2 regions of the Bacillus sp. SH7-1 genome follow, and region 2 is predicted to be linked to the other one. Evidence: a T-box and tRNA genes for the amino acid it is inferred to sense, from the RefSeq annotation. Region 2 holds a T-box; the other holds one or more tRNA genes.
What was found. A T-box is a leader RNA that pairs with one kind of tRNA and senses whether it is charged. The one in region 2 lies ahead of ileS2 (isoleucine--tRNA ligase), so its partner is inferred to be a tRNA-Ile.
Positions count from the first base shown of each region.

Region 1 (12,190 bases), on a different contig from region 2:
ATCCCGTCTTCCGCTCCAATTTTCAATATGACATGCCGGGGTGGCGGAACAGGCAGACGCACAGGACTTAAAATCCTGCGGTGGGTGACCACCGTGCGGGTTCGACCCCCGCCCTCGGCACCATATGCGCCCGTAGCTCAATTGGATAGAGCGTTTGACTACGGATCAAGAGGTTAGGGGTTCGACTCCTCTCGGGCGCGCTTTTATTAACGGGAAGTGGCTCAGCTTGGTAGAGCACCTGGTTTGGGACCAGGGGGTCGCAGGTTCAAATCCTGTCTTCCCGATATTCCCAAAAACATGGGGCCTTAGCTCAGCTGGGAGAGCGCCTGCCTTGCACGCAGGAGGTCAGCGGTTCGATCCCGCTAGGCTCCACTTATTTTAATATCATTTATGGCGGTGTAGCTCAGCTGGCTAGAGCGTACGGTTCATACCCGTGAGGTCGGGGGTTCGATCCCCTCCGCCGCTACCATAAAGGACCTTTAGCTCAGCTGGTTAGAGCAGACGGCTCATAACCGTCCGGTCGTAGGTTCGAGTCCTACAAGGTCCACCATTAGACGTTTACATCTCGGAGGTATACCCAAGTTCGGCTGAAGGGATCGGTCTTGAAAACCGACAGGCGGCGAGAGTCGCGCGGGGGTTCGAATCCCTCTACCTCCTCCATTTTTTTCTAAAGTAAATATTTTATCATCGCGGGGTGGAGCAGCACGGTAGCTCGTCGGGCTCATAACCCGAAGGTCGCAGGTTCAAATCCTGTCCCCGCAACCAAATGGTCCCGTGGTGTAGTGGTTAACATGCCTGCCTGTCACGCAGGAGATCGCCGGTTCGACCCCGGTCGGGACCGCCATTTTACATAAAGGCTCGGTAGCTCAGTCGGTAGAGCAGAGGACTGAAAATCCTCGTGTCGGCGGTTCGATTCCGTCCCGAGCCACCATTTTGAAGTCGCAAGCCGACTTAGCTCAATTGGTAGAGCAACTGACTTGTAATCAGTAGGTTGGGGGTTCAAGTCCTCTAGTCGGCACCACTTTCAAAATGAGCCATTAGCTCAGTTGGTAGAGCATCTGACTTTTAATCAGAGGGTCGAAGGTTCGAGTCCTTCATGGCTCACCATTTACAATTTAATGCGGGTGTAGTTTAGTGGTAAAACAAGAGCCTTCCAAGCTCTGGTCGAGAGTTCGATTCTCTTCACCCGCTTTTCAATTATGGGCCTATAGCTCAGCTGGTTAGAGCGCACGCCTGATAAGCGTGAGGTCGATGGTTCGAGTCCATTTAGGCCCACCATAATTGTTCCGCAGTAGCTCAGTGGTAGAGCTATCGGCTGTTAACCGATCGGTCGTAGGTTCGAGTCCTACCTGCGGAGCCATATTTATAGAGAAGTACCCAAGTGGCTCAAGGGGCTCCCCTGCTAAGGGAGTAGATCGCTAACGCGGTGCGAGGGTTCGAATCCCTTCTTCTCTGCCAGTAATTGGCCCGTTGGTCAAGTGGTTAAGACACCGCCCTTTCACGGCGGTAACACGGGTTCGAATCCCGTACGGGTCATACTAAAAGAGATAGCATAATCTGCTATCTCTTTTTTGTTGTGTAAAAGTGGACTTTGAATAGTCTGCTTTTTTTATGGATTTCTGGTGTCTTTTCTTTAATGCTGGGTATTAATCATTGCAATAAATTGTAGAAGATTGATGTATATGCACTTATTTTTGCAACCTTTTTATTCTCTCATTCGACTATATTAGTAAAGGGAGGAAGAAATAAAAATGGACATAGCCTATTTAGTAAAACAAGCAATAAGAGGAAATGATCATGCATTTGAACAACTCATTACTTTTGTTCGCCCAAAATTATATCGAACAGCCTATTCTTATGTAAGAAATGAACAAGATGCACTGGATATATACCAAGAAACAATTTATGAAGCATATCTTTCACTGAAAAAATTAAAAAAGCCGGAGAAATTTCAAAGTTGGATTATCAAAATTCTTGTTTTTAAATCCATTGATTTTGTAAGAAAATCCTCTAGACAATTTGTTGCGAATGATAAAATATTTGCTAATTTATGTACAGAAGAGAGCATGAATACATTAGAACAATCATTGGATTTAACCGAGGCATTTAATTTCTTAGATCCTACTTACAAAACTATTATTTTATTAAGGTATTATCACGATTTATCTATTAAGGAAATTGCTGAGGTTCTTAATTCTCCAGAAGGAACGATAAAATCTCAATTACATCGAGCAAAGCAAGCCTTACGCCCCATTTTAAAGGAGGGATATAGTTATGAATAAAGATGAATTTAATCACCATATCAATGATATTCCTATACCAGAAGACCGGTTAATTCAAAGAGAAAAAACAGCCATGCTTCAAGCTAAGAAAAATCAATATCGTAGGAAAAAAACAATCAAGTATTCTAGTCTTGTTGCTTGTGGAATATGTGTTTCTCTTTTAGGTTTTGGATTCATTTCTCCTGCTATGGCAAAGACATTATCGAGTGTTCCAGTTATAGGCCCCATTTATGCACAATTTAATGATATTGCTTCTGATAAAATTGAAAAGGATGAGCTTGCTACATCCATTGAAAGACAAGATAACCATAGTGGTTTAACGATGAATGTGAAAGAAGCTGTTTACGATGGCGGACGTTTAGTGATCACGGTGGAATACAAAGGAGAAAATACTATTTCCAATAGCAATGAAGAGAAAGCTGGATTTAGTTATGTAACCATTAATGGGAAAGAAGTTAGAGCTGCAATTGGTTCTACTTCACAGAAGTCAAAAGGACGAAACACCATTATCGAGCGGCATGAATTCACTCTGGCTAATTACGGTGAATTTGGTGATAAAATTGATGTTTCAGTCCATGGAGAAGATTTATTTGGAAAAACAGGTACATGGAACGTAGCATTTCCTCTTACAAAAGTTGAAGGTGAGATTCGTAAATTTACTCCTAATATAAAAACATTAACGAAAGATAATCTGTATGCATTAACAGTAGATCAAGTAGCCTTTTCTTCACTTTCAACGAGGATTGATTTGACCTTTGATTATCCAAATGAAATGGAAGTTAATGATAGCTGGCCAGCACTTGATTATACTGTCACTGATGATAAAGGAAAAATCTACGAAGGAGTCAGCTTACAAGTTGGTAGCACGGGACTATACGGACACCATATTGTTTTAGCTCTTCCACCAATGGATAATCCTCCAAAATCCTTAACAATTGAACCTACGTATCTTAGTGGTCTAAATGCTACATTAAAAAATGGAGGTGCTGAAGATTTGAAAACGACTGTGTTGCTACAATAATTGAAGAGCTTTGCTAGGTTTCCATGTCTATTGACTGTTAATAAGTGATGGTATGTTAATTTGACGTGTATGAAAAAAATATCGCTATTCAGCTAAGATAAATTTGTATCCATATAATCCAAAAACGCTATTCTTTTTGTAGAAATATACAGAAAGGATGGCGTTTTTTATACTGTTATCATTGTCGAGTTTTGTCGGTAAGTCGATATGTTGCAAAAATCGCTGATATAATTTGAGTTACGGTCGATATATTTAAAAAATCGCTGATATATTTGGAGTTACGGTCGATATATTCTAAAAATCGCTGATCTAATTTCACTTACCGACAAAAAACATAAGAAAATCCCCTTTCACAATCTAAAGAAAACGCCTCCATTGAAATGGATTCCACACCTATTCCAATAACTTTACACTTTATGTGAAAAAGTTCACAAATAGGTCATAATTTGTGAAGTAATTCACAATGATACGTGCTACAATATGAGTGTAAAGAAGTTAAACAACATTAAATTAGTATTTTAATTAATTACTTAAACAATCATAAAAAATAGATGTGAACAATAGAGAGGGGAAATTACCATGAAAAAAGGTATCAATCGTGTAGTATTAGTAGGAACAGGAGCTGTAGGTTGTAGTTACGCTTACTCAATGATCAACCAAGGTGTAGCTGAAGAATTCGTATTAGTAGATGTTAATGAAGCAAAAGCAGAAGGGGAAGCAATGGACTTAAGCCATGCGGTACCATTCTCTCCATCACCAACAAAAGTTTGGAGCGGTAGCTATGCAGATTGTAAAGATGCAGACTTAGTAGTTATCACTGCTGGATTACCACAAAAGCCAGGTGAAACTCGTTTAGACTTAGTTGAGAAAAATACAAAAATCTTCAAACAAATCGTTCGCGGTATTATGGATAGCGGATTCGATGGAATCTTCTTAATCGCAACTAACCCAGTTGATATTTTAACTTACGTAACTTGGAAAGAATCTGGTCTACCAAAAGAGCGCGTAATCGGTTCTGGTACTACTTTAGACTCTGCTCGTTTCCGTTACATGTTAGGTGACTACTTAGATGTAGATCCACGTAACGTTCATGCTTACATCGTTGGTGAACACGGTGACACTGAACTTCCAGTATGGAGCCACGCTACTATCGGTGTACAAAAACTAGAAACAATCTTAGCTAACAACGAACAGTACAAACAAGAAGACTTAGATAAAATTTTCGAAAACGTACGTGATGCAGCTTACCATATCATCGAGCGTAAAGGTGCAACTTACTACGGAATCGGTATGTCACTACTTCGTGTAACTAAAGCAATCTTAAGCAACGAGAACAGCGTATTAACTGTATCTGCATACCTTGAAGGACAATACGGTGAGAAAGATGCTTTCGTGGGTGTCCCAGCTGTTATTAACCGCGAAGGCGTACGTGAAATTGTAGAACTTGAGTTAAATGAAGATGAAAAAGCGAAATTCGCTCATTCTGTAAAAGTATTAAAAGAAACAATGGCACCAGTACTATAGTAATTGATAAATCATTCAGGGGCGGGACACTGCTTTCTACCTCTGAATTTATATAATTTAATATAAATTCCTTTTCCGGTTTCCCTTGTATATCCCCAATATACCCCTTTTGCTGGATTAGGGTCGTTTATAGAAAAGAGCACTCTACTTTACGTAGAGTGCTCTTTATTATTTTTTAGGTGTTAATCCTAATTTCTTTAAAATATCTACCAGTGTACCGCTTTTTGATTTTTCCACAGGTGTTTGTGATTTAGAAGCATCTGGTCCTTTTTTCAAGAAGTTCTTTTCAACGAAGCGAATATCTTTTTCGTCGACAATACCATCTTTGTTAAGGTCTCCGTCTTTCACAGATAGTCCTTTTTTACCATAGTTGCTAGCGATAATTTCAGCATCTTTTATATCAATTACTTTATCACCATTTACATCACCTGCAAGGTTTTCATCAAGGCGTGCATAATAATATTGGCCAAGCAGCTTACCATCTTTTTCAGTACCTAATTTTGTTGTTAGTTGGCTTGTTAAATGCCCTGGCACTTCTACATATAAGTTGTAGTCGCGTTTATTAACAGGAAGGCCATTTAATTTGAAGTATCCGTATTTATCTAGTGAGCCTTCAAACTTATGACGGTAAGAATCAGTCGCATATACTTTTACACCAAGCTTTGTATAATCGAACTTTTCATCTAAATATCCACGTTCATTTAAGAATGCACCAGGTTTAATATTTCCTTCTACTAGTGAATTTAAGGACATTACTGAGAATGATTGATCTTGAAGGACACGCATTCTATTTGGCTCTGTTTCTCCTGGCTTCCAGTATACAAACACTGGTGACTCTAATTGAGCATTTGCCTCATAAAACTCATCATTTTCTAATTTGAACGTTACATCAATGAATGGGAAATCACCATCTAATCCAGCGAAGTTTTTGTCATCGATAGCACCGCCAACTGTAACAGAGCCTGCCTCTAGTTTCGGTTCATTTACTTTTGCTGTTACCCCTTTTTCAGCAAGGAGTTTTTCAAAAGCAGGATTAAATTTCGCATTTGCAAATTTGAAGTTCTTCTCTAGGAACTTTACGTTAAATTCCCCAGCAACAAATTGTTTTACGTGTTTCGCATTTAGGGTTACAGTAAGTTCATCATTTTTGTATACTTCTTTTTTATCATAACTAGTTTTCGCATATTGAGCTCCTTGTGGGATAAACCAATAGTTATTTACACCATTTGGATAGTCAGGACCTGCAGTTGCATAATCGAAAATATATACGCCTGTGTTCATTGGACCTTCCACTTTAAAGGATTCAGGAGTAATGCCAACTTTAAAGTCACCATTTGCATTAATAGGTAAAAACTTATGCAAGTATGGAGAATAGTCATAATACATAACGCCATTCGCTTCTTGCGTAATGTTTAATCCTTTTCCTTTTAAGTAGTCAACGTTTGAATCGTACACATTTCCTTTAATCCATAGTGCCTTTTTGCCATCTTCCACTGTATAATTCTCTTCATTTAATTCATAAATACCAGGTTTTAATCCAGTTAATTTCACTTCAGGTGGTGTATTATCAATTACGACATAATCACCTTTCACACGTGCTTTCCCGGCTTTATCATAGCCAACAAACTCAATTGTGTAGTCTCCTTCTGGTAAGTTGATTTTCTCATCACCAATTGGTTTCGCAGGATCATTTGTGAAAGGATACACTCTGCCGTTAAAGAATGAATCTAAGTAGTAATATACATCCGTTTTTAGTCCACTCGTGTTTAACGTTCCAATGAAGCCAAGAGCCTTATTTGTTTTGGAATCTTTCACGATAAGATCTAACGTTTCAAGTTCGCTATTTAATTGGAATGCCCCGTGAACATATGATTCACCGTATGGATTAAATTTCGATGTATCAGTTGAAATTGCTTTTCTTGATAATATCGCATTTTCAATACCAGGCTCTGATACACGAATAGAGAACGGAATTTGATACGTTTCTTCTTTATTTTTCGTATTTGTAATATGAATATATCCTTCATATCGGCCTTGTTTTACACCGGCTGGAACATTAATTTTTGCTTCAATTTCATCTGTTTTGCCAGCATCAAGAGTAATTGTCTCTGGAACAGAAACTTTTACACCGTTTGCGGTAGCATCGTTAATAGCAGAAGATGCTGGTGTGTAAGAAATTTCTGTTTTGAATTCTTTTTTCTCTTGTTTATTATGATTTTTCACTTTTATACTTCGTTTTTGTTCAAGTGCTTCACCGTCTTTTTGATAAAACTTCCCGAATGCAATGGATCCGGTTTCTTCTGGTACTTCAATTACTTCATCATTTACAACTGTTTTTGTTGTATCTAGCACTTTAAAACTTGTTTCCGTATGAACGGCGTTGTACGCATCTACTCGTCCAGCTCCAACTTCATATACAGAATACTTTTCTTTTAAATCATCAGCTGTGTTCATAAGAGACGCCTTTACATCGAATGGAGAGTATTCTGGGTGTTCTTGTAAAATAAGAGCAGCAACGCCCGCGATATGAGGAGAAGCCATAGATGTTCCTTGCATACGCTCATAGGAAACGTCATAGTTTTCGCCTTCTTGTGGATCGTTAATATATTCAGGCACTGTTGAAAGTACAGCAACACCAGGCGCTGTAATATCTGGTTTAATATCATCATTTGATGTAACAGGGCCGCGTGAGCTAAAGTCTGCAAGATGATCGCCTTCTGTTTGAATATAACTAAGTTCGTCAAAGGTAAAGGATGTATTACCTTGTTCGATTTGAGCTTTTAGTTTTTCACCGTCTTCTTTCGTTAGGCGGAATGCTGGAATGTATTTTGTACTTTCGCCAACGTAGAAAGGAATTTCTCCGTCCACATTGTTATAAATAATAACGGCTTTTGCACCAGCTTGTTTCGCATTTGCGATTTTTTCATCAAATGAGAGTGTGCCACGTGCAACGAGAGCGATTTTTCCTTTTACATCTTTTTTACTAAATTCGTCAGGCGTACCGATTCCTACAGATTCAATAGGTAAAGATTGTCCTTTGAAATCTTCTATTTTATCAGTGAAGTTTTTGCCAAATAAAATTAAGTTAGGGAATTGTACCTGTCCAGCACGACCTGATAGTTTTGGTAAGGAAATAGAACTGTCACTTGCCCCGACCGTAATCGCAAATGGAGAAGCACCTGGTGATCCGAGTGTCGCTGGATTTGGACCAGAGTTCCCAGCAGCAACGACTGTAACAACACCGGAAAGCATCGCGTTATTGACAGCGATAGACGTTGGGTCAAGCGGATTGTTGCTATCATCACCTAACGATAAGTTAATAACGTTCATACCGTCAGAAATAGATTTATCGATTGCAGCAATAATACCAGAACTATCTCCGCTTCCGTATGGACCGAGTACACGATAGTTATACAGTTCAATGTCAGGTGCAACACCTTTTACTGCGGAATCTGATGTGTTTTTCTTTTGAGCAGAAACGATACCTGCTACGTGAGTACCGTGGGCTGTGTAGAAGGAAGAACCACGATCATCAAATTCAGGAGCACCAGATTGTTGCCACTCTGTATAGGTTGTTTCCATCGGATCAGCATCGTTACTAATAAAGTCCCAACCTTTTACGGAGTTTGGGTCTATCTTACTAGAATCTTCATCCGGTTTTGCACGATATCCTTTATACACGTCTTTTAAGTCTGGATGATTGTAATCAATACCTGTATCTAATACCCCAACTTTAATTCCTTTTCCGGTAATGCCCTCGCTATGTAACTTATCTACTCCAATTTGCGGAATACTATCTGTTAGTTTTTGAGGTGCTTTCTGCTCTGCTTGTTTTGGTAAATTTAATTTCACTTCGTAATCTTTCCAAATACGTTTTACAACCCCAATTCGTAACAATTCTTCAACTGTATTTGCAGGTAATGTTAGCGCAACCCCATTTATAGCATGTTTATAAGAACGTTTAATTTGTACAGACTGGAAATTCCCTGACTTTACTGATGGGCTGAATTGATAAAGACGTTTTAGTCCTTTTTGGAATTCCTCATGTTCTTGATCAATACGTGCTTTTATATTTTCAGGAGCAGCCTGTAACCCTTTTTCTTTTTGTTTTAATTCATTAATCTTTACTGGCGCAGTTTGAAATTCTACAATGATATTTACTGGTTCGGAACTACTCGTATTAATATCTGGCGAAATAGTAAAACCAGGATTGGCATCTAACGTTTGTAATGCCTGACGCTGTTCTTTAGAAAGTTTTGATAGTAAAGACTGGGCGTTTGAAGAGTCAATTTGGTTAATAGGATTTTCAGCAAGTACATTGAACGGAAAGGCAGTTGAAAACAGAACGCCAGCCGTTACAATTCCGGTAACAAAACGATTTTTCTTTTTCATGTATAAGCCTCCGATAATTTATATTTTAAAAATTATTTCTCTGTGCCTGGTGTTTGCTCTGCATGGAATGTCCAGTTTAACTGTAAGGAATCACCCTGGAATTTATTTTGATCTTGGTCGTTGTCTTCAAAGGAGAAGAGAACGTGTAAGGAATCTGTTTCACCGGATGGGATGCCGTCTATTAAGTTATGACGTTCTAGAGAAGTAGCTACATCTTCGGGTTTCATAGTTTTTAATTCTGATAGTTTTGTTTCCCACAAAATCTCATGATCATCGTTTGGATTAGATGGCTTTCCATCATTCACTAAAAATGTAACGATGATGTGATCGCCTAAATCTTCATCATCATTATTTTTCTTTGCATCTGTAACTTCATAGGATGTTTCAAGTGCTACTTTTGCAATATCCAATGACCCTTTATTTTCAAGCTTGAAATTTTTTTCAATAAAATCACCAGGCTTTAAATCTTTCACATCAACGATTACACTTGGATTAATAGAAAGGTCTAGTGTTCCCGCTTGAAATGAATTATTCGATGTTTCAGAATCACTGAAATAGGCGAATACACCGCCGAATGTAAGGGATAAGCCAAGTGAAGCTGTGACAACTCCCATTCCAACCTTTTGTTTTAATGACATAAGAAAGCCCCCTAATTAAATTTTTATGACGACCGTTCGTAACAAGGATAAATAAGTAAACATAGTAGTCCGCTATGAATTGTAGTTACGAAAAGTCGTCGTTCTTTATTGAGAACAAGTATATGCTTATGAATTTTCCATTTCAATAAAATTGTGACAAAAAATGTTGAGAAACATTTTTTTATGACAGATTATATTACTACGAATTTAAGTGAAAAATAGCGTGAAAAACAGTATGAATCTAATAAAATAGGGGTTGAGAAATAAATAATAGGATAAAAGGGTAGTAGGAAATGAAGCGTTTTCAATGAATATTCGTCAAAATTCGATATTTTATATAGAAATGTGAAAAAAATTAAACATTTTTAAGAAAAAAACGTATATTTTTTATAAATTAACAAGGATATTTCAGTTTTTCGCAGAATTGGTAAAGTATAAAAAATTCTGTCATCTTAGTGAGGTGAACATATTGAGTGTAATAAATTGTGAAGAAGTGAAACGAGATGAGTTTCATACAGAAAAGTACTATGACAGTTATAACATCTTTGGCGCACATGTTGTGACGGAAGATGAGATGCGAGGTGTACGATTTACAGTATGGGCTCCTCATGCGAAAGCAATGAGTGTTGTTGGAGATTTTAATGAATGGGATTATGAGCAACATAAGATGCTACAAATGACAGAAGAGGGAATTTGGTCCCTATTTATACCGCATATTGAAGAAAGAGAAATATATAAATATGCGATTGAAACGATAGCTGGTGATGTCATTTTTAAGGCAGATCCGTATGCTGTATATGCAGAAGTAAGACCGAATACGGCATCTGTAGTTTTTGATATAAAAGGATATGAATGGAATGATAAAAACTGGAGCCGTAAGAAAAAGAAAAAATCGATTTATAAAGAAGCGATGACAGTTTATGAATTACATTTCGGTTCTTGGAAAAAGAAAGAAGACGGAACACTGTATTCTTACAGGGAAATGGCAGAAGAACTCATTCCTTATGTGGTGGAACATCAATTTACACATATTGAAATTATGCCGCTTGTTGAGCATCCATATGATCGTTCTTGGGGATACCAAGGGACGGGATATTATGCAGCAACGAGTAGATTCGGCACGCCACATGATTTGATGCATTTTGTCGATGAATGTCATAAATATGGAATCGGTGTCATTTTAGATTGGGTGCCGGGGCATTTTTGTAAAGATGCTCACGGTTTATATTTGTTTGATGGGACACCGACTTATGAATATAAAGATAAAGATGTGCAAGAAAATCCAGTATGGGGAACTGTTAATTTTGATTTAGGAAAGAGGGAAGTACGTAATTTCTTAATTTCAAATGCGTTATTTTGGATGAGATATTTCCATATTGACGGTTTCAGGGTGGATGCAGTTGCGAATATGTTGTATTGGAATAAAGAAGGGCAAGAGCAAAGTAATGAGCACGCTGTTGCATTTTTACGAGAGTTAAATGAAGCGGTGTTTGCAGAAGATGAAGATTTTCTTATGACAGCAGAAGATTCAACAGCTTGGCCACTTGTAACAGCCCCAACGTATGAAGGTGGGCTTGGGTTCAATTACAAATGGAATATGGGCTGGATGAATGATGTGCTGAAGTATATGGAGTGTGCGCCTGAGTACAGGAAGTATATTCATGAGAAAATGACGTTTTCTATACTATATGCTTACTCTGAAAACTTTATATTACCGCTTTCTCATGATGAAGTCGTTCATGGGAAAAAGTCGTTATTAAATAAAATGCCAGGAGATTACTGGGATAAGTTTGCTCAACTTCGTTTGTTATATGGATATTTCTTTACTCACCCAGGAAAGAAATTACTTTTCATGGGAGGAGAATTTGGGCAGTTTGATGAGTGGAAAGACCTTGGAGATTTAGATTGGAATTTACATGATTTTGAAATGCATCGTTATATGCATGATTACTTTAAAGAGCTCATAGCATTGTATAAGCGCTCTAAACCACTTTGGCAGCTTGATCATTCGCCTGAAGGATTTCAGTGGATTGATGCTAATAATAATGAGCAAAGTATTTTCTCTTTTATCCGCCAAGGGGATAAACAAGAAGATGCGTTAGTTGTCGTATGTAATTTTACGAAAGCTACATATGAAAACTATAAAGTAGGTGTACCAGATTTCGAGTATTATAACGAGATTTTAAATAGTGATGCTGAGCAATATGGCGGATCAGGGCAAGTGAATAAGAAGCGTCTTAAGGCGATTCAAGAACCGTATCATAATCAAGCGGCACATGTAGAAATTACAATTCCACCATTTGGCGTATCCATATTACGACCAGTGAAGACGA
Region 1 is NZ_QNUD01000030.1:72-12,261, forward strand. Features, by position in the region: tRNA gene DN390_RS21770 (tRNA-Gly) at 1-18, shown strand, start outside; tRNA gene DN390_RS21775 (tRNA-Leu) at 35-123, shown strand; tRNA gene DN390_RS21780 (tRNA-Arg) at 127-200, shown strand; tRNA gene DN390_RS21785 (tRNA-Pro) at 211-284, shown strand; tRNA gene DN390_RS21790 (tRNA-Ala) at 300-372, shown strand; tRNA gene DN390_RS21795 (tRNA-Met) at 393-469, shown strand; tRNA gene DN390_RS21800 (tRNA-Ile) at 474-550, shown strand; tRNA gene DN390_RS21805 (tRNA-Ser) at 568-660, shown strand; tRNA gene DN390_RS21810 (tRNA-Met) at 689-765, shown strand; tRNA gene DN390_RS21815 (tRNA-Asp) at 769-844, shown strand; tRNA gene DN390_RS21820 (tRNA-Phe) at 856-931, shown strand; tRNA gene DN390_RS21825 (tRNA-Thr) at 946-1,021, shown strand; tRNA gene DN390_RS21830 (tRNA-Lys) at 1,032-1,107, shown strand; tRNA gene DN390_RS21835 (tRNA-Gly) at 1,121-1,191, shown strand; tRNA gene DN390_RS21840 (tRNA-Ile) at 1,202-1,278, shown strand; tRNA gene DN390_RS21845 (tRNA-Asn) at 1,286-1,360, shown strand; tRNA gene DN390_RS21850 (tRNA-Ser) at 1,368-1,458, shown strand; tRNA gene DN390_RS21855 (tRNA-Glu) at 1,465-1,536, shown strand; gene DN390_RS21860 (sigma-70 family RNA polymerase sigma factor) at 1,752-2,282, shown strand; gene DN390_RS21865 (DUF4179 domain-containing protein) at 2,275-3,303, shown strand; gene DN390_RS21870 (L-lactate dehydrogenase) at 3,883-4,827, shown strand; gene DN390_RS21875 (S8 family serine peptidase) at 4,996-9,219, opposite strand; gene DN390_RS21880 (CalY family protein) at 9,252-9,857, opposite strand; gene glgB (1,4-alpha-glucan branching protein GlgB) at 10,327-12,190, shown strand, end outside.
Region 1: it has a tRNA-Ile gene. The T-box ahead of ileS2 (isoleucine--tRNA ligase) is inferred to sense a tRNA for this amino acid. The anticodon was not compared.

Region 2 (12,190 bases):
CCATTTCGCAGATTTATTCCGCCGCTTGGTATGATTGATATCTCTCCACTCGTTGCGATTTTTGCGTTAAAGCTTGCTACGAATGGTTTAGTAAGTATATTCCGCTATTTCTTATAGTAAGAGGTTAAATACATGAGCATCTATGAACATTTCAGACCCGATGAGGAGGTCTTTGTGGATAAGGTGTTAGAGTGGAAGCGAGCAGCGGAGTACCATCAAGTGAAACTAACAGATTTCCTTGATCCAAGGCAACAACAAATTGTCACTATGGTAATAGGACAAGGGGATGTTGCTGTACAGTTTGATGGTGCAACACCTCATGCAGAGCGTAAAAGAGCACTCATTTATCCGGACTATCTAGTAGTAAATGAAGAGGAATTTCAAGTAGAGGTATTAGAAATTGACTATCCTTCCAAGTTTTATACGCTAGAACATAGGCAAATATTAGGTACATTTATGTCTCTTGGTTTAACGAGAGAAAAATGTGGAGATATTTTGCTTCAAGAAAATCGTGCCCAAATTATAGTCGCGAAAGAAGTTGTATCTTATATTGAGATTAACTTACAATCGATAGGGAAAGTGAAAGTTTCCTTATCACCAGTGCAAGGAGAAAAAATTCTACAGATGCAAGAAACGTGGGGAGAGAAATCTGGAACGGTTTCTTCACTTCGTTTAGATGTTATGTTAGCTGAAATGTTACATATATCCAGACAGAAAGTACAACCTTTCATAAAAAATGGACTAGTAAAAGTGAATTGGAAAACAGTGGAGCAAACCTCTTATGAATGTTATCCAGGAGATGTTTTTTCAGTGAGAGGATATGGACGAAGTAAATTGTTTTCTGTAGAAGGTAGAACAAAGCGCGACAAATGGAGAATTTTGTATGGTATACTAAAATGATTGGTTTTTTAGAAGGAAATCCTCCTATTTTGTCGAAGAAAAGATATAATTGAAAGAGGAAATTTAGATAACTACTTGGAGGTGGCGTTGTGCCGTTAACACCATTAGATATTCATAACAAAGAATTTGGTCGCGGATTCCGTGGCTATGATGAGGATCAAGTAAATGAGTTTCTTGATCAAATTATCAAAGATTATGAATTAGTCATTCGTGAGAAAAAAGCTTTAGAAGAAAAAGTTGCGCAATTAGAAGGAAAGTTAGATCATTTTTCTAATATTGAAGATACGCTAAACAAATCTATCGTTGTTGCACAAGAAGCAGCGGAAGAAGTAAAACGTAATGCACAAAAAGAAGCAAAATTAATCGTACGTGAAGCGGAAAAGAATGCAGACCGTATTATTAACGAAGCATTAGTAAAATCAAGAAAGGTTGCTTTTGATATTGAAGAGCTGAAGAAACAAGCGAAAGTATTCCGCACTCGTTTCCGTATGTTATTAGAAACACAGCTTGAAATGTTAAACAACGATGATTGGGATAAACTAATTGAGTTAGAAGACGAAGTAGATGAACTGTTGAAAAAAGAAGAAACAGTGTAAGCTTGACGTTTTTCTCATTATTACATATAATTTTAAACAACATATTTATTAAGAAAAACGAAGATAGGGATAAGTACCTTTTTCATACCTTATATAGCGAACTGAGGATGGTGTAAGCTCAGGATAAGGAGATAATGGGAATATCACCCTGGAGTTCCGCGCTGAACAAATAGAGTAAGCGTAGGCGTATATTCGCGTTAAGAATATAAAGAGGATTGTATACATACGTATAGGATCTACTAGGGTGGTACCGCGGGAGACTTTCTCGTCCCTTTTTGGGATGAGAAAGTCTCTTTTTTATTCCGTTTTTTAAGTCTTTCTTTTATACATGTAAGGAGGAATTGAGCATGGAGTACAAAAATACATTACTAATGCCAAAAACAGAGTTCCCAATGCGTGGGAATTTACCAAAACGTGAGCCTGCAATGCAAGAACAGTGGGCTGAAATGAATATTTATGAAAAGGTACAAGAACATACAAAAGGTCGTCCTTTATTCGTACTGCATGATGGACCTCCATATGCAAATGGTGACATTCATATGGGACATGCATTAAATAAAGTATTAAAAGACTTTATTGTTCGTTATAAATCAATGACTGGTTACTGTGCACCATATGTTCCAGGTTGGGATACGCACGGTTTACCAATTGAGCAAGCTTTAACAAATAAAGGTGTAAAGCGTAAAGAAATGACAGTTGCTGAGTTCCGTAAGTTATGTGCAGAGTATGCATATGAACAAGTAGAACGTCAACGTGAACAATTTAAGCGTTTAGGTGTACGTGCTGATTGGGATAACCCATATATTACTTTAGAGCCAGCTTATGAAGCACAACAAATTAAAGTGTTTGGTGATATGGCGAAAAAAGGTTATATCTATAAAGGGCAAAAACCAGTTTACTGGTCTCCAACGAGTGAATCAGCTTTAGCAGAAGCTGAAATTGAATACCAAGATAAAAAATCAGCATCTATTTACGTAGCATTCCCTGTTAAAGATGGAAAGAACGTATTAGAAGGTGATGAGAAATTCATTATCTGGACAACAACACCTTGGACGTTACCTGCAAACTTAGGTATTTCTGTTCACCCAGAACTTGAATACAGCATTGTAAAAGTAAATGATGAAAAATATATTATTGCGTCTGAACTATTTGAGACAGTTGCAAAAACGTTAGAATGGGAAAATGCTGAAGTTGTGAAAACTGTAAAAGGTAGCAAACTTGAGTATACAGTTGCAAAACATCCATTCTACGATCGTGATTCATTAGTTATGCTAGGAGATCACGTAACAACAGATGCAGGTACAGGGTGTGTTCATACAGCACCAGGACACGGGGAAGATGACTTCGTTGTTGGTAAAAAGTATGGATTAGAAGTACTTTGCCCAGTTGATGATAAAGGTGTATTAACAGAGGAAGCACCTGGATTTGAAGGCTTATTCTATGATAAAGCTAACAAGCCAATTACAGAAAAATTAGAAGAAGTAGGCGCGTTACTGAAACTAACATTCATTACGCATTCATACCCACATGATTGGAGAACGAAAAAACCAATTATTTTCCGTGCGACAGCACAGTGGTTTGCATCTATTGAAGCATTCCGTAAAGAGTTATTAGAAGCTGTTGCGGAAACAAAATGGGTACCAGCGTGGGGCGAAACTCGTCTTCATAACATGGTTCGTGACCGTGGTGACTGGTGTATTTCTCGTCAGCGTGCATGGGGTGTGCCAATTCCTGTATTCTATGCTGAGAATGGTGATCCAATTATTACAGATGAAACAATTAACCATGTAGCAGATTTATTCCGTGAACACGGTTCTAACGTATGGTTCGAGCGTGAAGCGAAAGATCTATTACCAGAAGGATTTACACATCCAGGTAGCCCAAATGGTGAATTCCGTAAAGAAACAGACATCATGGATGTATGGTTCGACTCAGGTTCTTCTCACCAAGCGGTATTAGAAGAGCGCGAAGACTTACAACGTCCAGCTGATTTATATTTAGAAGGATCTGACCAATATCGTGGTTGGTTTAACTCTTCATTATCAACAGCAGTTGCTGTAACAGGTAAAGCTCCATATAAAGGCGTATTAAGCCATGGTTTCGTATTAGATGGTGAAGGACGTAAAATGAGTAAGTCGATTGGAAACATCGTCGTACCGAAGAAAATTATGGATCAATTAGGCGGGGACATTCTACGCTTATGGGTATCTTCTGTTGACTATCAATCTGATGTACGTATTTCAGATGATATTTTAAAACAAGTAGCAGAAGTGTATCGTAAAATCCGTAACACATTCCGTTTCTTATTAGGAAACTTAGATGACTTTAAGCCAAGTGAAAATACAGTGGCAGTAGCTGAACTTCGTGAAGTAGATCGTTACATGTTAGTGAAATTAAATGACTTAATTACAAAAGTAAAAGAAGCATATGAAACATACGACTTCGCTGCTGTATATCATGCAATTCATAACTTCTGTACAATTGATTTAAGTTCATTCTACTTAGACTTTGCAAAAGACATTTTATACATTGAAGGTGCAAACCATGAAGATCGTCGTGCAATTCAAACGGTATTATATGATGTTCTTGTTGCATTGACAAAACTTGTAACACCAATCTTACCGCATACAGCTGATGAAGTATGGCCATATGTTCCGGGTGTAACAGAAGAAAGTGTACAATTAACTGATATGCCAGAAGCTGTACAATTAGATGGTGCGGAAGCATTGAAAACAAAATGGGATGCATTTATGACATTACGTGATGACGTATTAAAAGCGTTAGAAGTAGCGCGTAATGAAAAAGTAATCGGTAAGTCATTAAATGCAAGCATTACGTTATATCCAACTGCAGAAATGAAGGCTATGTTAGAGTCTATTAGCGAAGACTTAAAGCAATTATTCATCGTTTCTGAGTATAAGCTTGGTGGTCTGATGGAAGAAGCGCCAGCAGATGCGCCTAAGTATGAACATACAGCGGTTGTTGTTGCTCAAGCAACTGGTGAAACATGTGAACGTTGTTGGGTAGTTTCAGAAACAATTGGTAAAGATGCTGAACATGAAACATTATGTGAGCGTTGTGCAACAGTTGTTAAAGAAAATTATGTAAAATAATAAAAAATGACTGCACGTAAAGTGCAGTCATTTTTTATTGATGGTATATTGAAATAACTTTCACTCTCTTTCCTATGAAGGAAAAATGTGTGAGAGGTAAGCATATAAATTTCGGACACACTAATCGTACATTGCAGCTGGGAGGAATGTACACGTGAATGAAATGTATATGGAAATAAAAGAAGAATTGCAATTGATGAGAAAAGAATTGCAAGAGAGACTAGCTAAAGAGGTCATGCACAAATATGATACAGAGTTTAGCGAAGAGCTTGGATATGAAATTAAGGAAGAGATAAAGAAAAAACTGCTATTACATGATATAAAAGAGGATTTAAAAGATGTAGAACGTGCATTATTTAAAATGGAAATAGATATGTATGGTATTTGTGAAGAAACAGGGAGAGTAATTTCGGTAAAACAAATGAAAACGATGCCGACTGCCCGTACTATCCATGAATTTTTCTATGAAAAAGTAAATGTATGAATGTGCACAACGATATTATATTACCTTTTTTTAATTTATTTTATTCTTCTATAAAGGTTCATTGTGAAAAGGTTGCAGCTATGCTAAAATTTTGAGGTACACTGTCTTTGTGGGGGAAATGAAAATGATATATTATGTAATAGCGTTATTTGTCATTGCCATCGATCAAATATCGAAATGGCTAATTGTAAAGAACATGGAATTGGGTACGAGCATTCCGATTATCGATAATGTATTATACATAACATCACATCGAAATAGAGGAGCTGCCTGGGGGATTTTAGAAAATAAAATGTGGTTCTTCTACATTATTACAGTCATTTTTGTAGTATTTATCGTATTTTATATGAAAAAATATGCGAAAACAGACAAGCTTCTAGGAATTTCATTAGGTCTAATATTAGGCGGAGCAATTGGTAACTTTATTGATCGTGTATTTAGACAAGAAGTAGTGGATTTCATTCACGTGTATATTTTCTCGTACAACTATCCAGTATTTAATATAGCTGATTCAGCATTATGTATTGGTGTTGTATTAATTATTATTCAAACATTATTAGAAGGTAAGAAAGCGAAGGAGTAATTGAATGAGTGAAGTAGTACAAGTAACAGTTGCAGAAGAGCAAAAAAATGAGCGAATTGATAAATTCGTTGCAGAAATAAACAGTGAATGGTCACGTTCACAAGTACAGCAATGGATTAAAGATGATGTTGTAACAGTTAATGGGAAATCGGTAAAAGTAAATTATAAAGTTAAAGAGAATGATGAAATTACAGTAACGATTCCTGAGCCAGAAGCGTTAGATATTCAAGCAGAAGATATGAACTTAGAAATTTATTATGAAGATGCAGATGTACTTGTTGTAAATAAGCCACGTGGTATGGTTGTACATCCAGCACCAGGTCATACAAGTGGTACGCTTGTGAATGGTCTTATGCATCATTGTACAGATTTATCAGGTATTAACGGTGTAATGCGTCCTGGTATCGTGCATCGTATTGATAAGGATACATCTGGCCTATTAATGGTCGCTAAAAATGATATGGCACACGAATCACTTGTAAATCAACTTGTAGCAAAAACAGTAACAAGACGTTACAAAGCGATTGTACACGGTGTTATCCCGCATGATAAGGGAACGATTGATGCTCCGATTGGTCGCGATAAGAAAGAGCGTCAAAGTATGACAGTTGATGAAAACGGTAAGAACGCTGTTACTCACTTCCAAGTGTTAGAGCGTTTCAAAGATTTTACACTTGTAGAATGTCGCTTAGAAACAGGACGTACGCACCAAATTCGTGTTCATATGAAATATATTGGCTATCCACTTGCTGGAGATCCAAAGTATGGACCAAAGAAAACATTAGATATGAATGGACAAGCACTTCATGCAGGTATTTTAGGATTTGATCACCCTCGTACTGGTGAATATATTCAGTTTGAGGCACCGATTCCAGAAGTGTTTGAAGATGCATTAAATGTTTTACGAAAATAGTATTGACAAATCATAAGAAAACTGAGATACTGACAACAGTTAAATAATGATCCTTTAACACAGCCCCGTGAGGTTGAGAAGGTAACGGTTTGAAATGCTTAGGGTAGTTGTACCCTTTTTTCAAAAGTCCTCTCGCACACGCTGAGAGGACTTTTTTTATACCATTACTCTCACGCAAGAAAAAAAGCTTGGAGGTGTAGAGCATGCAAGAGAAAGCTGTCGTTTTAGATGACCAAATGATTCGCCGCGCTTTAACACGAATTAGTCATGAAATCGTGGAACGAAATAAAGGTGTCGATAATTGTGTTCTTGTCGGAATTAAAACTCGTGGAATTTTTATTGCACAACGTTTGGCAGAACGAATTGGTCAAATTGAAGGAAAAGAAATGGAAGTTGGAGAGTTAGATATTACGTTATACCGTGATGACCTAACACTACAATCGAAAAATGAAGAACCACTTGTAAAAGGTTCTGATATCCCTGTAGATATTACGAAGAAAAAAGTTATCCTTGTGGATGATGTATTATATACAGGCAGAACAGTTCGAGCAGCAATGGATGCTCTTATGGATTTAGGTAGACCATCACAAATCCAACTAGCAGTTCTTGTTGATAGAGGTCATCGTGAACTACCAATTCGCGCTGATTATGTAGGAAAGAACATTCCAACATCAAGTGAAGAGCGTATCGAAGTTGATTTGCAAGAGACAGATCAACAAGATCGAGTAAGCATATACGATAAGTAAAGCCCTTTTAAATGTAGTCCTGTGAGGCTGCCAAAGGGTCTTGGCTTTCATATGTCAAATTTGGCATACGAAAGTGTAGGACTCTTTGTGCACAGGCACAAAGAGTTTTTTTATTGCAAAGAATTAAACTGAAGGAGGATGTAACAATGGAACAAAAGCCAGTGTTAGACGTTAATGAAGTACCGAAACCGGGAAAATGGTTATTTTTAAGTATACAACATTTGTTCGCGATGTTTGGATCAACAGTGCTTGTTCCGTTTTTAACAGGATTGAATCCGTCAGTAGCATTAATATCAAGTGGATTAGGAACGTTAGCGTTTCTTCTTATAACGAAAGGTCAAGTACCGGCCTACCTAGGATCATCATTCGCCTTTATCGCACCGATTATTACAGCGAAAACAGCAGGGGGGCCTGGAGCGGCAATGCTCGGTGGTTTGCTAGCAGGACTTGTGTACATCTTAATCTCACTCGGAATTAAGAAATCAGGATCAGAGTGGATTATGAAATTACTTCCGCCAATCGTAGTTGGTCCAGTAGTAATGGTAATCGGTCTAGCTTTAGCACATACAGCAGTGAACATGGCGATGAACGGTGCGGATGGCAAATATAGCTTTACACACTTTTCAGTAGCATTAGTAACATTAGCAATTACAATTATATGCTCGATATTCGGAAGAGGATTTTTCAGTATCATACCAGTGTTACTTGGCATTATCGGTGGATATATCTTCGCTTACTTCCAAGGGCTAGTAGACTTAAAGCCGGTAGCTGAGGCGAAATGGTTTGTTGTACCAGATTTCACAGTACCATTTGTAACATACACACCAGAGTTTTCATGGAAGATTGTACTCTTGATGGTACCAGTTGCACTAGTAACAATTTCAGAACATATCGGACATCAAATTGTACTAGGAAATGTTATTAAAAGAGATCTAATTGAAAAACCAGGTTTACACCGTTCAATCTTCGGTGATGGGATAGCAACATTAATCGCATCACTAATCGGTGGGCCACCGAATACAACGTATGGTGAAAACATCGGTGTGCTAGCAATTACGAGAGCGTACAGTGTATACTTATTCATCGGTTCAGCAGTATTCGCAATCATGTTCGGATTTATCGGTAAGATTTCTGCACTGATTCATTCGATCCCAACACCAGTTATGGGTGGTGTATCAATCTTACTATTCGGTGTAATCGCATCAAGCGGATTACGCATGATGGTAGACGATAAAACAGATTTAAGTGACAAACGAAACTTAATGATTGCATCAGTAATACTAGTAATCGGTATTGGTGGAGCGGTACTTCACGTAGGGGAATCATTCCAAGTAGAAGGAATGGCACTAGCAGCAATTGTAGGTGTGCTGTTAAATCTACTACTACCGGAAACAAAACAAATAAAACAATCTAAGCAGATTGCTTCATAATAATAACCTTTTAATTCAGTCCTGTGAGACCGGAAAGGGTGGCTTCTTTCTTGCACCCTAGTCTCACACGACTAGGGTATTTTTATGCAAAGGTTGTTATAAAAATACAAAAGTGGTAACATAAAAACCAGAAAGATGAGGGATGACGATGAGCCATTTGTTAACGATGAGTGAATTATCGGAAGTAGAAATTTCAGAAATCCTAAAAGACGCAGAAGATTTTGCGAATGGGAAAGAGAGCAAAACGACAGAGCAAACTTTTGTTGCGAACTTGTTCTTTGAGAATAGTACGAGAACGAGATTTAGCTTTGAAGTTGCTGAGAAGAGATTAGGACTTGATGTTTTAAACTTTTCAGCTGATGCATCTAGCGTACAAAAAGGAGAAACTTTATACGATACGATAAGAACACTAGAATCAATCGGAACAAAAGCAGTGGTCATCCGCCACGAGCAAGATCGCTACTTCGATGAACTAAAAGATCAGGTGAATATTCCAATCTTAAACGCTGGAGATGGATGTGGAAACCACCCAACACAGTGCCTACTCGACCTTCTTACAATTAAACAAGAGTTTGGAAGATTTGAAGGTTTGAAGATTGCAATAGTAGGAGATGTTCGTCATAGCCGAGTAGCACGTTCTAATGCAGAAGCATTAACGAAGCTGGGTGCAACAATTTACTTTGCAAGCCCAGAAGAGTGGAAAGATGAAGACAACACATTTGGAACATACAAACCATTAGATGAACTTGTTCCAGAAGTGGATGTAATGATGTTACTTCGTGTACAACATGAGCGTCATGATCATTATGAAACAGACATTATGAAAGAGTATCATGAGAAACACGGATTAACAGTGGAAAGAGAAAAGCGTATGAAAGAAGGAAGCATTATTATGCATCCAGCTCCTGTAAACCGTGATGTTGAAATTGCAAGTGAACTTGTTGAGTGTGAGCGTTCACGCATATTTAAACAAATGGAAAATGGAGTTTACGTAAGAATGGCTGTACTAAAACGCGCCTTACCAAATGTATTAGGAGGAATGAAACATGAATTATTTGTTTAAAAATGGTCGTTATATGAATGAAGAAGGAAAAATCGTAGCAACGGATCTTCTCGTACAAGACGGTAAAATCGCTAAGGTAGCAGAAAATATTACGGCAGATAATGCTGAAGTAATCGATGTGAACGGAAAGTTAATCGCACCTGGATTAGTAGATGTACACGTACACCTTCGTGAACCAGGTGGTGAACATAAAGAAACAATTGAAACAGGTACACTAGCAGCGGCAAAAGGTGGATTCACTACAATTTGTGCAATGCCAAATACACGCCCAGTGCCAGATTGCAGAGAACATATGGAAGACTTGCAAAATCGTATTAAAGAAAAAGCGCATGTCAACGTACTACCATATGGAGCAATTACAGTACGTCAAGCGGGTTCTGAAATGACAGATTTCGAAACGTTAAAAGAACTTGGAGCATTTGCTTTCACAGATGACGGTGTAGGCGTACAAGATGCTAGCATGATGTTAGCTGCTATGAAGCGTGCAGCGAAATTAAATATGGCAGTAGTTGCGCACTGTGAAGAGAATACTCTTATTAATAAAGGTTGTGTACATGAAGGGAAGTTTTCTGAGAAACACGGATTAAACGGTATCCCATCTGTATGTGAATCTGTACATATTGCAAGGGATATACTGCTTGCTGAAGCGGCAGATTGTCACTATCACGTATGTCACGTAAGTACGAAAGGATCTGTACGTGTAATCCGTGATGCAAAACGCGCTGGAATTAAAGTAACAGCAGAGGTAACACCTCATCACTTAGTGTTATGTGAAGATGATATTCCATCAGCTGATCCTAACTTTAAAATGAACCCACCGCTTCGTGGAAAAGAAGACCACGCAGCACTAATTGAAGGTTTATTAGATGGAACGATCGATATGATCGCAACTGATCATGCACCGCATACAGCGGAAGAGAAAGCACAAGGAATTGAAAGAGCACCATTCGGAATTACTGGTTTTGAAACAGCATTCCCACTTCTATACACAAACCTTGTGAAAAAAGGAATCATTACACTAGAGCAGTTAATTCAATTCTTAACAGAAAAGCCAGCTGATACATTCGGCTTAGAAGCAGGTCGCCTGAAAGAAGGTAGAACAGCTGATATTACAATCATTGATTTAGAACAAGAAGAAGAGATTGACCCAACAACATTCTTATCAAAAGGAAAAAATACACCATTCGCAGGTTGGAAATGCCAAGGATGGCCGGTAATGACAATCGTTGGTGGTAAGATCGCATGGCAAAAGGAGAGTGCATTAGTATGAAAAGACAACTTATCTTAGAAGATGGAACAGTATTAATTGGAAAAGGTTTCGGAGGAGAAATTGAAAAGTCAGGTGAGGTTGTATTCACAACAGGAATGACTGGATATCAAGAAACATTATCTGATCCATCATATTGCGGTCAAATCGTAACATTCACGTACCCATTAATCGGAAACTACGGCATTAACCGTGACGATTTTGAATCGATTCACCCATCTGTAAATGGTTTAATCGTAAACGAAATTTGTGATCACCCATCAAACTTCCGTAATGAAATTTCGTTAAATGATTACTTAAAAGAAAGAAACATCCCAGGCTTAGCAGGAATTGATACAAGAAAATTAACGAGAAAAATTCGTCAATACGGTACATTACGCGGACGTCTATGTAACATGGATGCAGATGTAGAATACATCGTGAGCCAATTAAAAGCGACAGTATTTACAGATCACGTGAAACGCGTATCAACGAAAGATCCATACCCAAGCCCAGGCCGTGGACATCGTGTTGTACTTGTAGACTTCGGAATGAAACATGGTATTTTACGAGAATTAAATAAACGTGACTGTGATGTAATTGTAGTACCTTACAATACAACAGCGGAAGAGATTTTACGCCTTAGCCCAGATGGAATCATGTTAAGTAACGGGCCTGGAGATCCAAAAGATGTACCAGAAGCGATTGAAATGTTAAAAGACATTATCGGTAAAGTTCCTTTATTCGGAATTTGCTTAGGACATCAACTATTCGCTCTAGCATCTGGTGCGAATACAAGTAAGTTGAAATTTGGTCACCGTGGTTTAAACCATCCAGTAAAACATCTTGCAACTGGAAAAGTAGCAATTACATCTCAAAACCATGGTTATGCAGTAGAAGAAGAATCAGTTAAAAATACAGAACTTGAAATTACACATGTCGCTTTAAATGATGGAACAGTAGAAGGTCTTCGTCATACGAAGTTCCCGGCATTTACAGTACAGTATCATCCAGAAGCTTCAGCAGGACCAGAAGATGCAAATGATTTATTCGAAGATTTCTTAGAAATGATTGAAAACTTCAAGAAAGAAGGGGAAGAGTTATGCCAAAACGCCT
Region 2 is NZ_QNUD01000009.1:202,742-214,931, reverse strand. Features, by position in the region: gene DN390_RS10015 (YggT family protein) at 1-117, shown strand, start outside; gene DN390_RS10010 (YlmH family RNA-binding protein) at 133-900, shown strand; gene divIVA (septum site-determining protein DivIVA) at 990-1,496, shown strand; T-box leader at 1,548-1,772, shown strand; gene ileS2 (isoleucine--tRNA ligase) at 1,844-4,609, shown strand; gene DN390_RS09995 (TraR/DksA C4-type zinc finger protein) at 4,764-5,093, shown strand; gene lspA (lipoprotein signal peptidase LspA) at 5,218-5,676, shown strand; gene DN390_RS09985 (RluA family pseudouridine synthase) at 5,681-6,589, shown strand; gene pyrR (bifunctional pyrimidine operon transcriptional regulator/uracil phosphoribosyltransferase) at 6,793-7,335, shown strand; gene uraA (uracil permease) at 7,482-8,765, shown strand; gene pyrB (aspartate carbamoyltransferase) at 8,914-9,828, shown strand; gene pyrC (dihydroorotase) at 9,812-11,098, shown strand; gene DN390_RS09960 (carbamoyl phosphate synthase small subunit) at 11,095-12,190, shown strand, end outside; gene carB (carbamoyl-phosphate synthase large subunit) at 12,177-12,190, shown strand, end outside.